One region of the Psychrobacillus sp. NPDC093180 genome, then DNA from elsewhere that is predicted to be linked to it. Evidence: riboswitches for the same ligand, from Rfam matches in the RefSeq annotation. Region 1 holds a riboswitch; each other region holds the start of a gene.
The links. Region 1 has a riboswitch for thiamine pyrophosphate ahead of ACIP9W_RS05825 (acetylornithine deacetylase). Riboswitches for the same ligand answer to the same signal wherever they lie in the genome.
Positions count from the first base shown of each region.

Region 2: linked by a shared signal. The riboswitch ahead of thiT (energy-coupled thiamine transporter ThiT) and the one ahead of ACIP9W_RS05825 (acetylornithine deacetylase) in region 1 are both predicted to bind thiamine pyrophosphate.
Region 3: linked by a shared signal. The riboswitch ahead of ACIP9W_RS14535 (YkoF family thiamine/hydroxymethylpyrimidine-binding protein) and the one ahead of ACIP9W_RS05825 (acetylornithine deacetylase) in region 1 are both predicted to bind thiamine pyrophosphate.

Region 1 covers NZ_JBIVOJ010000003.1:70,948-74,229, reverse strand. The annotation lists gene tenA (thiaminase II) at 1-658, opposite strand, end outside; gene ACIP9W_RS05825 (acetylornithine deacetylase) at 689-1,966, opposite strand; TPP riboswitch at 2,065-2,169, opposite strand; gene ACIP9W_RS05820 (MaoC family dehydratase) at 2,256-2,708, opposite strand; gene ACIP9W_RS05815 (MarR family winged helix-turn-helix transcriptional regulator) at 3,042-3,282, shown strand, end outside.
Region 2 covers NZ_JBIVOJ010000018.1:32,101-35,382, forward strand. The annotation lists gene ACIP9W_RS20485 (magnetosome magnetite crystal formation protein family) at 1-159, opposite strand, end outside; gene ACIP9W_RS20490 (M20 family metallopeptidase) at 195-1,262, opposite strand; TPP riboswitch at 1,367-1,458, shown strand; gene thiT (energy-coupled thiamine transporter ThiT) at 1,522-2,103, shown strand; gene map (type I methionyl aminopeptidase) at 2,151-2,900, shown strand; gene ACIP9W_RS20505 (tryptophan-rich sensory protein) at 2,927-3,282, opposite strand, start outside.
Region 3 covers NZ_JBIVOJ010000009.1:80,399-83,680, reverse strand. The annotation lists gene ACIP9W_RS14545 (ABC transporter ATP-binding protein) at 1-33, opposite strand, end outside; gene ACIP9W_RS14540 (ECF transporter S component) at 26-604, opposite strand; gene ACIP9W_RS14535 (YkoF family thiamine/hydroxymethylpyrimidine-binding protein) at 609-1,190, opposite strand; TPP riboswitch at 1,270-1,375, opposite strand; gene ACIP9W_RS14530 (2-hydroxyacid dehydrogenase) at 1,462-2,457, shown strand.

The DNA.
Region 1 (3,282 bases):
CGTTCATTTCCCAAAATAGATACTCGAACTTAGACGTCATTTGAAAATGCTCTTCGATCCGAGAAAGTTCTCTTTCGGGTTTACCTTCCGTTAACGTATCCATTAGCTGGATTAACCACTTTGCGCCAGCTGCAAATTCTTCGGAATCATATGTTTCAATCCATTTTGCATATTTGTTTGTGGACAAACTATCCCCATATTGTGCGCGAAGTAGCTTCCCAATTTCCCAGTAATCCCAAGCACAAGGGAGTAAACAGGAAACTAATTCTACAAGCGAACCATTTTGAGCAACATTTAACATATAGCGTGTATAGGCTAAATTAGTAGGAGTTGGCTTAGTAGCTTCTAACTCCTCTCTAGAAATGCCAAACTCTGCAGCGAAAGCACGATGTAAATCCATTTCAAAATGGAGTGTATCGTGAAGGGTTTTAGAAAAGTTGGTCATCATTTCTAAATCAAGTGATTTTTGAACTCCTACCGCAAAAAGCTTCGAATAGTCTAATAGATAGACATAATCCTGCTTCATATAATGAATAAACTTTTCTTCAGCCAATGTTCCTTTCCCTAATTCCTGCACAAATGGATGTTGATGATTCTTCGCCCAAATTGGTTTTACATTTTCAAATAATCGTTCACTAAATTTCATTGTAGAAATCATAAGATATACCTCCTGAAATATTGGTTTCTTTTATTTTTTGGTATTGCACCATTGGTAAATAAATAACAATAGAGTTTGAGTAAACAAGAGTAGTTCCTCTATATTTAGTTTTTCATTAACCGAATGCGCTTCTTCCAGTTTTCCTGGACCATAAATAACTGTCGGAATTCCAGCTTGTCCAAGCCAGCCTGCATCAGTAACAGATTTGGACATCCCAATTTGGACTGGATTTTTGTCTATCTGCCCATGACACGCTGCCAGTAGTAAAACTGCTGGATGTTCCACATCCATTTTTAATGCCGGAAATATCTCTCCTCTTTCTTCAATCATAGATTTTCCACCCCAACGATATTGAAGAGGGTTTTCTCTTAACCAAGGATCCGCCATCGCTACTTGGTTTAAATGATTTTCTATTTCAGTAGTAACTGATTCGTACGTTTCATCCGGATAAAAATGTACCGTAATCCAAAGTCTGCATTCATCTGCTATAAAAGCTGCATGCCTGCCACCTTCAATAACCGCTGGATTTATCGTTGTTGTGCCTGGAGCAAATCCAGGATACTGTTTTGTTACTGCCCAATGTCTCTCCAAATCTTGAAGACCAGCAATAATTTTCATCATTTTTTCTATGGCACTTGCGCCTTTTATTAATCCTCCTGCATGCAACATTTTCATCCGCATGGCATCATGGAAAACTTCCTTACTTTTAATCGTTATCCAACCAGTTATTACTCCACCTTGGCCGTGAATTTGACGATCACTTCCATCTACTACTAGAGCAAAATCAGCCGTATATCCTCTTTCTATACAAGAAAGCGTTCCCGCTTCTCCCGCCTCTTCTCCAATAACAGACTGAATTTGTAGATCACCTTTTATTTCAATATTTAACTCTTTAAATAGTTTGACAGCGAATAACGTTGCGGCCATTGCACCTTTCATATCAGAGGTACCTCTGCCAAATACATATCCATCTTTATTTGTTAGCTTAAATGCTGGCACAGTCCAAGCACTCTCATCCCCAACTTCTGCCACATCAATATGTCCGTTAATGATTAGACTGTGATAATGCAATCCATCTGCTCCTCTTTTTATTCCTACTACATTCGGATCATTTGGAAACACATCCCAACTATCGGTTTCAAATTGGTGTGCTTCTAAAAAGTTGGCAATATAATTTTGGATCTCCTCTGTATTTCTTGCAGGAGGACTAACTGTTGGAAATCCAACTAATTCTTCCAGTATCAGAAGGAGTTCCTCTTTACGTTCATTTACTGCTTTAATAATTCGATTTTGTATTTCTTTCTCCATTGCTTTTCCCCTTCCAAGCAATATTTTTCTAAACAAAAAACCGCTCTCCATAAACGGAAAGCGGCTGTTTTCTACATAATTAAACTAAACGAACGACAGTAGGGGCCCAGCTGCTTCCCTCCGCTAGTATTAACTAGATCAGGTTCAAAGGGTTTACATCCATGATGTGTCTCAGCCTATAATAGGCTCCCCTAGCAGTCATCTATTTAATTGTTCATGCATCTAAATCTTAACACAACTATTTAGAATTACAAGAATGTTTCGCTAAATACTTGTATAACTATACTTGCTAATCTTCACTCTTTTTAAAGCTTAAAAGTTTAGCCTGCAAATGTTGACAAACCTCATTATGTTGATTTAGTGTTTCGCTCTCCACTACTACTATGGCTTGGTTGGGCTTTGATTTAGAAGGCTTGATCTCTTTAATTGTGCTCTTAACATATAAAACATCTGTTGGACGAGTAGGTCGCGGCCAGTTAATCTCTCCGCCAGCTCCAATCACCCCTTGAGCAAAAGGCAAACTCTCTGTCAACAATTTCATCGTAATCGATGCAGTATGCCAGCCACTAGCAGCTAATCCATTGAAAAAAGTATTTTCCGCCAATTCCTCATCACAGTGGAAAACTTGGGGATCGAACTCACGAGCATAGCTTTTGATTTTGTCGGCGCTTAAAGTATATTTTTCACTGATAAAAGTGTCCCCTACTTTTAAATCCTCTAAATACAAAGCTTGTTTAATCAACTAAATCACACTCCCGATAAAATTTATTTTCTTGTAGAAAAAACTAAGCTTATTTACTACTTCATTGAGCAGATTATTAGTGTCAGTGCTTTACATAAAAAAGGCATAATCATTTGTATACCTTTGGAAATCCTCCTTTTTCAAAATATATGTATATACATATATTTGATAGACAGTGAAAATGAAAAGACATATTTCTTTTCAAGTTCATGTATATACATATATAATGGTATAAATTAAAACTTTATCTGTCAAGAGGCAATTTTCAGATAAATAAGCGAATGTTTTATTTTAATTAAATCTAGTGAATGAATGATAAAGGAGAGAAGCTTGATGACCGACAAAAACAGTGAGATGGATTATATCATACAATTTTGTGCCTGTGCCAACCTTAGAAAAGCAGCAAGAACTGTAACACAAGCCTATGAAAAACAAATGCAACCTACGGGTTTGAAAGTCACTCAATACTATATGTTAGTAAACATCGTCCGGCATAAAGATATTTCTATTAGCAAGCTAGGAGAGATTATGTTGCTTGACCAAACTACTATTACTCGTAATGTGAACCTCCTAA
Region 2 (3,282 bases), on a different contig from region 1:
CATAAGGACAACTGGTATGATATGAGAAAGAAGTGACTTTTTTGCATGATGTTTTACTTCTTTATCCTGTGAAACAAAAAAGACAATAATCGGTACAATGAATGGCGCAAATAATACACTAAAATAGGATAATGCACTTAACATTTTATTATTAACCACTTATCAGGACCTCCTTTCCATTTGATCACAATAATTCATTCCAAAATAAATGAAATTAAAATTTCTTTAAATCGCTCCACAGATGAAATCAAAACATATTCTTTTTCTCCATGCCAATCAGCACCACTTGGTCCAAACTCAATTGCCCCTGCACCTTTTTCCGCATAAAATCGAGTATCAGCAGAGCCATGTTGACCAAATAACTTAGTTGGGCGAGCGGATAAAGTAGAAGTTACTTGTTGTAGTTTTTTTACATATTTATTGTTTTCTTCTGTCGTAACGGCAGGTGCAGTAGAATGAAATATGACCTCGCTATTTGGGTAGAGACTGCTAGTCATATATTTTATTTCCTTTATAATGTCTACTGCATGTTGGCCGGGAACAAAACGAATATCATAGGACATAATACATTCGTCCGGGACTACATTGTATCTTTCACCTGCATGTATTTTTGCCAAGTTTAAAGATGGATAATCATAAAATGTATTACTAGCTGTTAAAAAAGAAAGCTTACGCATTTCCTGATCGAAAAGGAATGCTTGCTCAATCGCATTAATTCCTTCCCATGGGCGACTTCCATGACTAGATTTTCCTTTTAAAACGATATCTAATTGGACAATTCCTTTCGCTTGTAATCCAATATGTAATTGAGTCGGCTCACCACAAATAACGAAATCTCCGTGAAATCCATGATCGACAAGATACTTTGATGTATCTCCTGAAGTTTCTTCATCTGTTACAATATGCAATTGTACTTTTTGGGAAATTTTTTGGGGGACCAATGAAAGCTCATAGAAGGCTTGCATCATCGCTGCTACGCCAGCTTTCATATCGGCAGCACCTCTTCCAAATAACAAATCACCCTCTATATAAGGAACGAATTGTTCTAGCTCCCCAGGAACAACATCGACGTGCCCGTTCCATATGATACAATCATCACCACTGCCTATTTCTGCAACAAGCATAAGTTTACCGTCATGTTCATATACTGTTGGTGTAATACCACGTTTTTCAAGCCAAGTTTTACAAAATAAGAGAGCTTCGTTCGCTCCTTCTAAATCATCACTTTTAATACGGATTAAATCTTTCAATAACTCTATCATTTGTAACCCCTCCGTTATTTTTTATTTCTATAAGTATACCAATGAAGGAAGAGGGGTTGCATTCCTTATTTTACACTGCTACAATGAACTCGAACTAAATAATTCATAACCACAAGGGGCGTCGCTTATGCGGCTGAGATCGTACCCTTCGAACCTGTAAGTTAATGCTTGCGTAGGGATGTGGATGGAAACTGACAATCGCGCGATGTCTGGGTCTATCCCGGGTGTCGTTTTTTTGTGGGCAAAAAAGGGGATTACAATGAGAAATCAAAGAGTATTATTATTAGTGGAAATAGCTATATTTGCAGCTTTAGGATATGTATTAGATATGATTGGATTTAGTATGCCACAAGGTGGATCCGTTACATTTGTGCTAGTGCCAATTATTTTGATTGCTTTCAGACGTGGAGTTGTAGCAGGTCTCATCACTGGATTTTTAATCGGTTTGTTGCAAGTAGTGACTGGACGTTTTTACCCAGCACCGCTGTCTTTTGAAATTGTAGTTTTACAAGTAGCAATCGATTATTTTATCGCGTTTATGGTGGCAGGATTCGCTGGTTTCTTTAGACCGGCATTTATAAGAGCGTTGGAAAACAAGGACACGAAGAAAATGGCTTCAGTCGTTATTGCTGGAACGTTTATCGCGGCATTTCTTCGTTATTTAGCACATGTAACATCTGGATTTCTATTTTTTAGTGAATTTGCTGGAGATCAAAATCCGGTTTTATATTCGATCATATATAATTCTACTTATATGATACCAGTATTTTTAGTCGCGGCATTTATTTGTACGGTGTTGTTCGTAAAAGCACCACGCCTTTTACTGCCGAATAGAGTATAAATATGATATGATTATTGTACAGTTAATGGAGAAGGGATCTTATATAGATGATTGTACAAACAAATGAAGAGTTAGAAGCGTTAAAAAAAATCGGCCGTATTGTAGCAGAAATACGCGATGCGATGCAGGCAGCAACAAAAGCTGGTGTTACTACCAAGGAGCTAGATGAAATTGCAGGCAAAATGTTTGCAGAAACAGGTGCCATTTCAGGACCAAAAGGTGAATATGATTTTCCGGGATATACTTGCATTAGCGTAAATGAGGAAGTTGCGCACGGAATTCCGGGATCACGTGTCATTCAAGAAGGGGATATGGTCAATATTGACGTGTCTGGGTCATGCGATGGATATTTTGCTGACACTGGTATTTCATTCGTCGTGGGAGAAGGCTATTCAGAAAAAGAAAAACTATGTACAGTAGCAGAAAGTGCCTTCAATCGTGCGATGTTAAAAGTGAAGACAGGTGCTCGCCTAAACCAAATCGGTAAAGCTGTAGCTAGAGAAGCAAAAGACAATGGTTTACATGTTATTATGAACTTAACGGGGCATGGAATTGGAAAGTCACTTCATGAAGCACCTCAGCATGTACTAAATTATTATGATGCTTGGGATCCAACGATTTTAAAAGAAGGTATGGTACTTGCGGTAGAGCCATTTATCTCCGAAAAAGCAGAACATATTGTAGAGTCTGGAGATGGATGGACGTTCGTTACACCTGATAAATCATTGGTAGCTCAAATAGAGCATACAATTGTAGTTACAAAAGAAGGACCGATTTTGTTAACAAAATTAGATTAAGCCATTCAAAAACGCCACCGAAATATTTATTTCGATGGCGTTTTTTTGATGAACAGGATGCCTACCACTAGCACACTGCTTAAAAATATAGAAGCGGTTGAAATGAGTAACTCGTTAAACATATGACGAACGGCTAAACCTAAAAATGCCCAGATAAAAACAATTACTATCGCACGATCAGCGAAATGATATCGGAAATGAAGGGCGATAGCTGTGGCAATAGTTAAGAAAATAACTGTCCACAGTGATTTTGTAATTCCTAAACCACTGAATTCATAGTAAGTTAAAAGATAATCGAGATTGATAAACGTCATGATAAAAATCCAACCAAAATAAATAGAAATAGGCAATCTACTCATCCAATTTTGTTGTAGAACTGGAT
Region 3 (3,282 bases), on a different contig from region 1:
ACTCACTTTGTCAAAATGGATAACCTCATGCACGAGCCTCACCCTTTTTCGAACGTGAAATAGCATACCCACGAAGAGAACCTGTTGCTAATAATCCGTCTGCCACTGCTTTTCCACCTATACCTGCAATCATTGCACCGCTTAATATGCGAATGCCGAGCATTAAAGCAACATAACCAGTGCTATACACCGAAAATCCACCTAAAAAGTAACCGTACACAAAACTAAAAATGGAAGAACCAACCCCTGCAAGCATTAGTACCCACAGATCAAATCGTTTATAGCGGGTCGCTGCAAACACAGCTTCGGCCCCTAAACCTTGAACAATTCCTGAAAGAATTAGTCTTGGTCCCACTGCATTACCTAGCAAAACTTCAATCGCAGCAGCAATAGTTTCGGAAACGACAGCGGCACCAGGTTTACGAATAATATACATACAAATAATAGACACGATAAACCAAATACCAAAAATCCATTCATACGCGATTGGACCGATAAATCCCGCCCAAATATTGCCGACGTGCAAGAACAATAAATACACAATCCCAAACACGACTGCAAATAAAGACATCAATACAATCTCTTTTAACTTCCAAGATTTCAACATGTCATTGACCTCCATGTGAAGGACTATTAATACTCATCGAAACCGTCATAACTAAATGTTTATGCTCTTCCGAACGAGCATGTGTAAATGTCTCCTCATAAAAAGCAAAGACGTCATGAATATCTCCGTGAATACCGCTTGCGTAATGCATCGATTCATTGAATACCCCACGCTCTTTAGCACGCTCCACCTCTCTGTAAATGACATCCATATAATTCGGATTATTCATCGGATATAAAGCAAATTGAGAAGAGACATATTGCTTCGTTGAATCCACATTCGCCACCTCATCGCCTTTATCTAAAAAGACGTCCCCTGCAGTATCTCCAGGACAACCAGCAGAAAAAGTCCCTGATAACGCAACATGCACTCCTGTTTTAGCAGCATGTAGCGTTAGTGCTTTTGCGACGTTAAATACATGTACTTGTTTCCCGCGAATGACCGTAGATACATCATCTGTATGCATCCACACGTTCGACGTATCCGTTTCTTGAAGTGCTCCTTTAATCACCGAAATAAAATCATTGGTCATCGGATGTAACGAAAAACGAAATCCGACGATAGGGCTTAAACCACATTGCATTATAAAAACCTCCCGAAAAATTTTCATAAAAAAAGACCACATCCGTGAAGATGCAGCCACTTATCCACTATAAAAAATTCGGAAAGTCACCGCACTTCCTCACGCAGGTATTATCCTGATCGAGTTATAAGGGATCGGAGCAAATGCTCGCATCTCAGCCATAATGGGCACCCCTAGTGCGAAAAACGGTATGTAGTTTTTTTATGTGCCCCCAGTATACCTTATGAAAATAGCAAAGTAAATATAGTTGAAAAATTTCACCAACTCGTCCATGCTAAAATTATTAGAGCGTTTGGAGGTTAGTGCTTTGCAAAAAATATTTATAACTAGAAAATTACCAAATGAAATAGTCGATCCATTAAAAGAAAAGTTTGACGTGAAAATGTGGCATAGCGAAGAAATTCCAATGACCTATGAGGAGTTAAAAACGGAAGCAAAAGACGCTTATGCACTATGGACCGTGCTTTCAGATAAAGTTGATAGAGAACTAATAGAAAGCCTGCCACACTTGAAAGTAATTAGTAACTTAGCGGTTGGCTACAATAATATAGATGTGGAAGCGGCAAAAGAGCGGAATATCGTTGTCACCAATACACCAGGAGTTTTAACAGAAACAACAGCTGATCTCACGTTTGCCTTACTTTTAGCGACAGCTAGACGGGTAACAGAAGCAGAACGTGATCTTCGTGCAGGTAGATGGAAATCATGGACACCGATGGGTCTCACAGGCATGGATGTGTTTGGTGCAACAATAGGAATAATCGGTATGGGACGCATAGGGGAAGCAGTAGCAAGACGTGCAAAAGGTTTTGACATGAAAGTTTTGTATAATAATCGTACTCGTAAAATAGAGGCGGAGGAAGAATTCGGTTTTTCGTATGTAGAACTAGACACCCTTTTGCGAGAATCAGATTTTGTTGTTTTGCTAACTCCATTAACAGCTGAAACAAAAGGATTAATTGGAGAACGTGAGTTAGGATTGATGAAAGAAACTGCTGCAATTATTAACGTAGCACGCGGTGGAATTATTGACGAACAAGCCTTATACGAAGCGCTAACTACTAATAAAATCTGGGCGGCTGGGCTTGATGTATTTGAGGTAGAACCAGTGCCAATGGATCATCCACTCCTCACTTTATCGAATGTAACCGTGCTACCTCATATCGGTAGTGCCAGTATTCACACGCGAATGGCTATGATGCAGATGAATGCGGAAGCTATTGAGGCAGTATTGGAAGGAAAAGAAACGGAAAATCGGGTAGTTTGATGAATAGGCAATTTGGAATCGAAAAGTAATCGATTCCAAATTGCCTATTTTATTTTTCCGCTTATTAAATACCAATAAATGGTGTAATGCGACATAACATAGTGTCAACACGACAAACTAGCCTATGAACGCGACAAAGTCATACTTGAACACGACAAAACCAAGCCAGTTGATGCTTTTAGTAAAGTAATTCCAATGAGGCGCCATTATTAGTGTCTCATCCCAAGTAAACTTGTGTCACGAAAAATTGGTTACTCTCAGGGGTAATTTGGTTGCTGTAAGACTGCAACTTGTTGCTCTCAACAGTCGTTTGGTTGCTCTCAGACTAGAACTAGTTGCTTTCGACAGCTGTTTGGTCGCCCTTATCCATTTTTTGGACATATTTATTCTGCACTACTTAATTGGAGGGATTTAATGCGGGAGCGCGAGACCCTGTAGTCACACGCGACGCAGCGGCTCGGCGCACGCTAGCGGAAAGCGAAGCGCCGCCATGCGTCTCATTCTTTCACGCACTAACGCGCAGTTCCCTATTATGTGCCTCATACCATTCATCATTCCCATTTACTCTATTAGAGCAAAGCTAGTTGTTTGTGCATTTCCACTTCAAAAAGAGCATTATTAATATTTTTTACCGAAAGCATCTAAAGGCCTATATTAAAAGGGTTGAATTTCATAAAAAATTCCACTAAACATGCACTATTTAACGATAAATTTGATTCCAAATATTCATAATAATAAATAAATAACAGACTTTTCAGGCTATTCAATTTGCAATGAAACTTCAAGTCTAGTAACATAAACAGTTATAAATTAGATGCTCCAAAA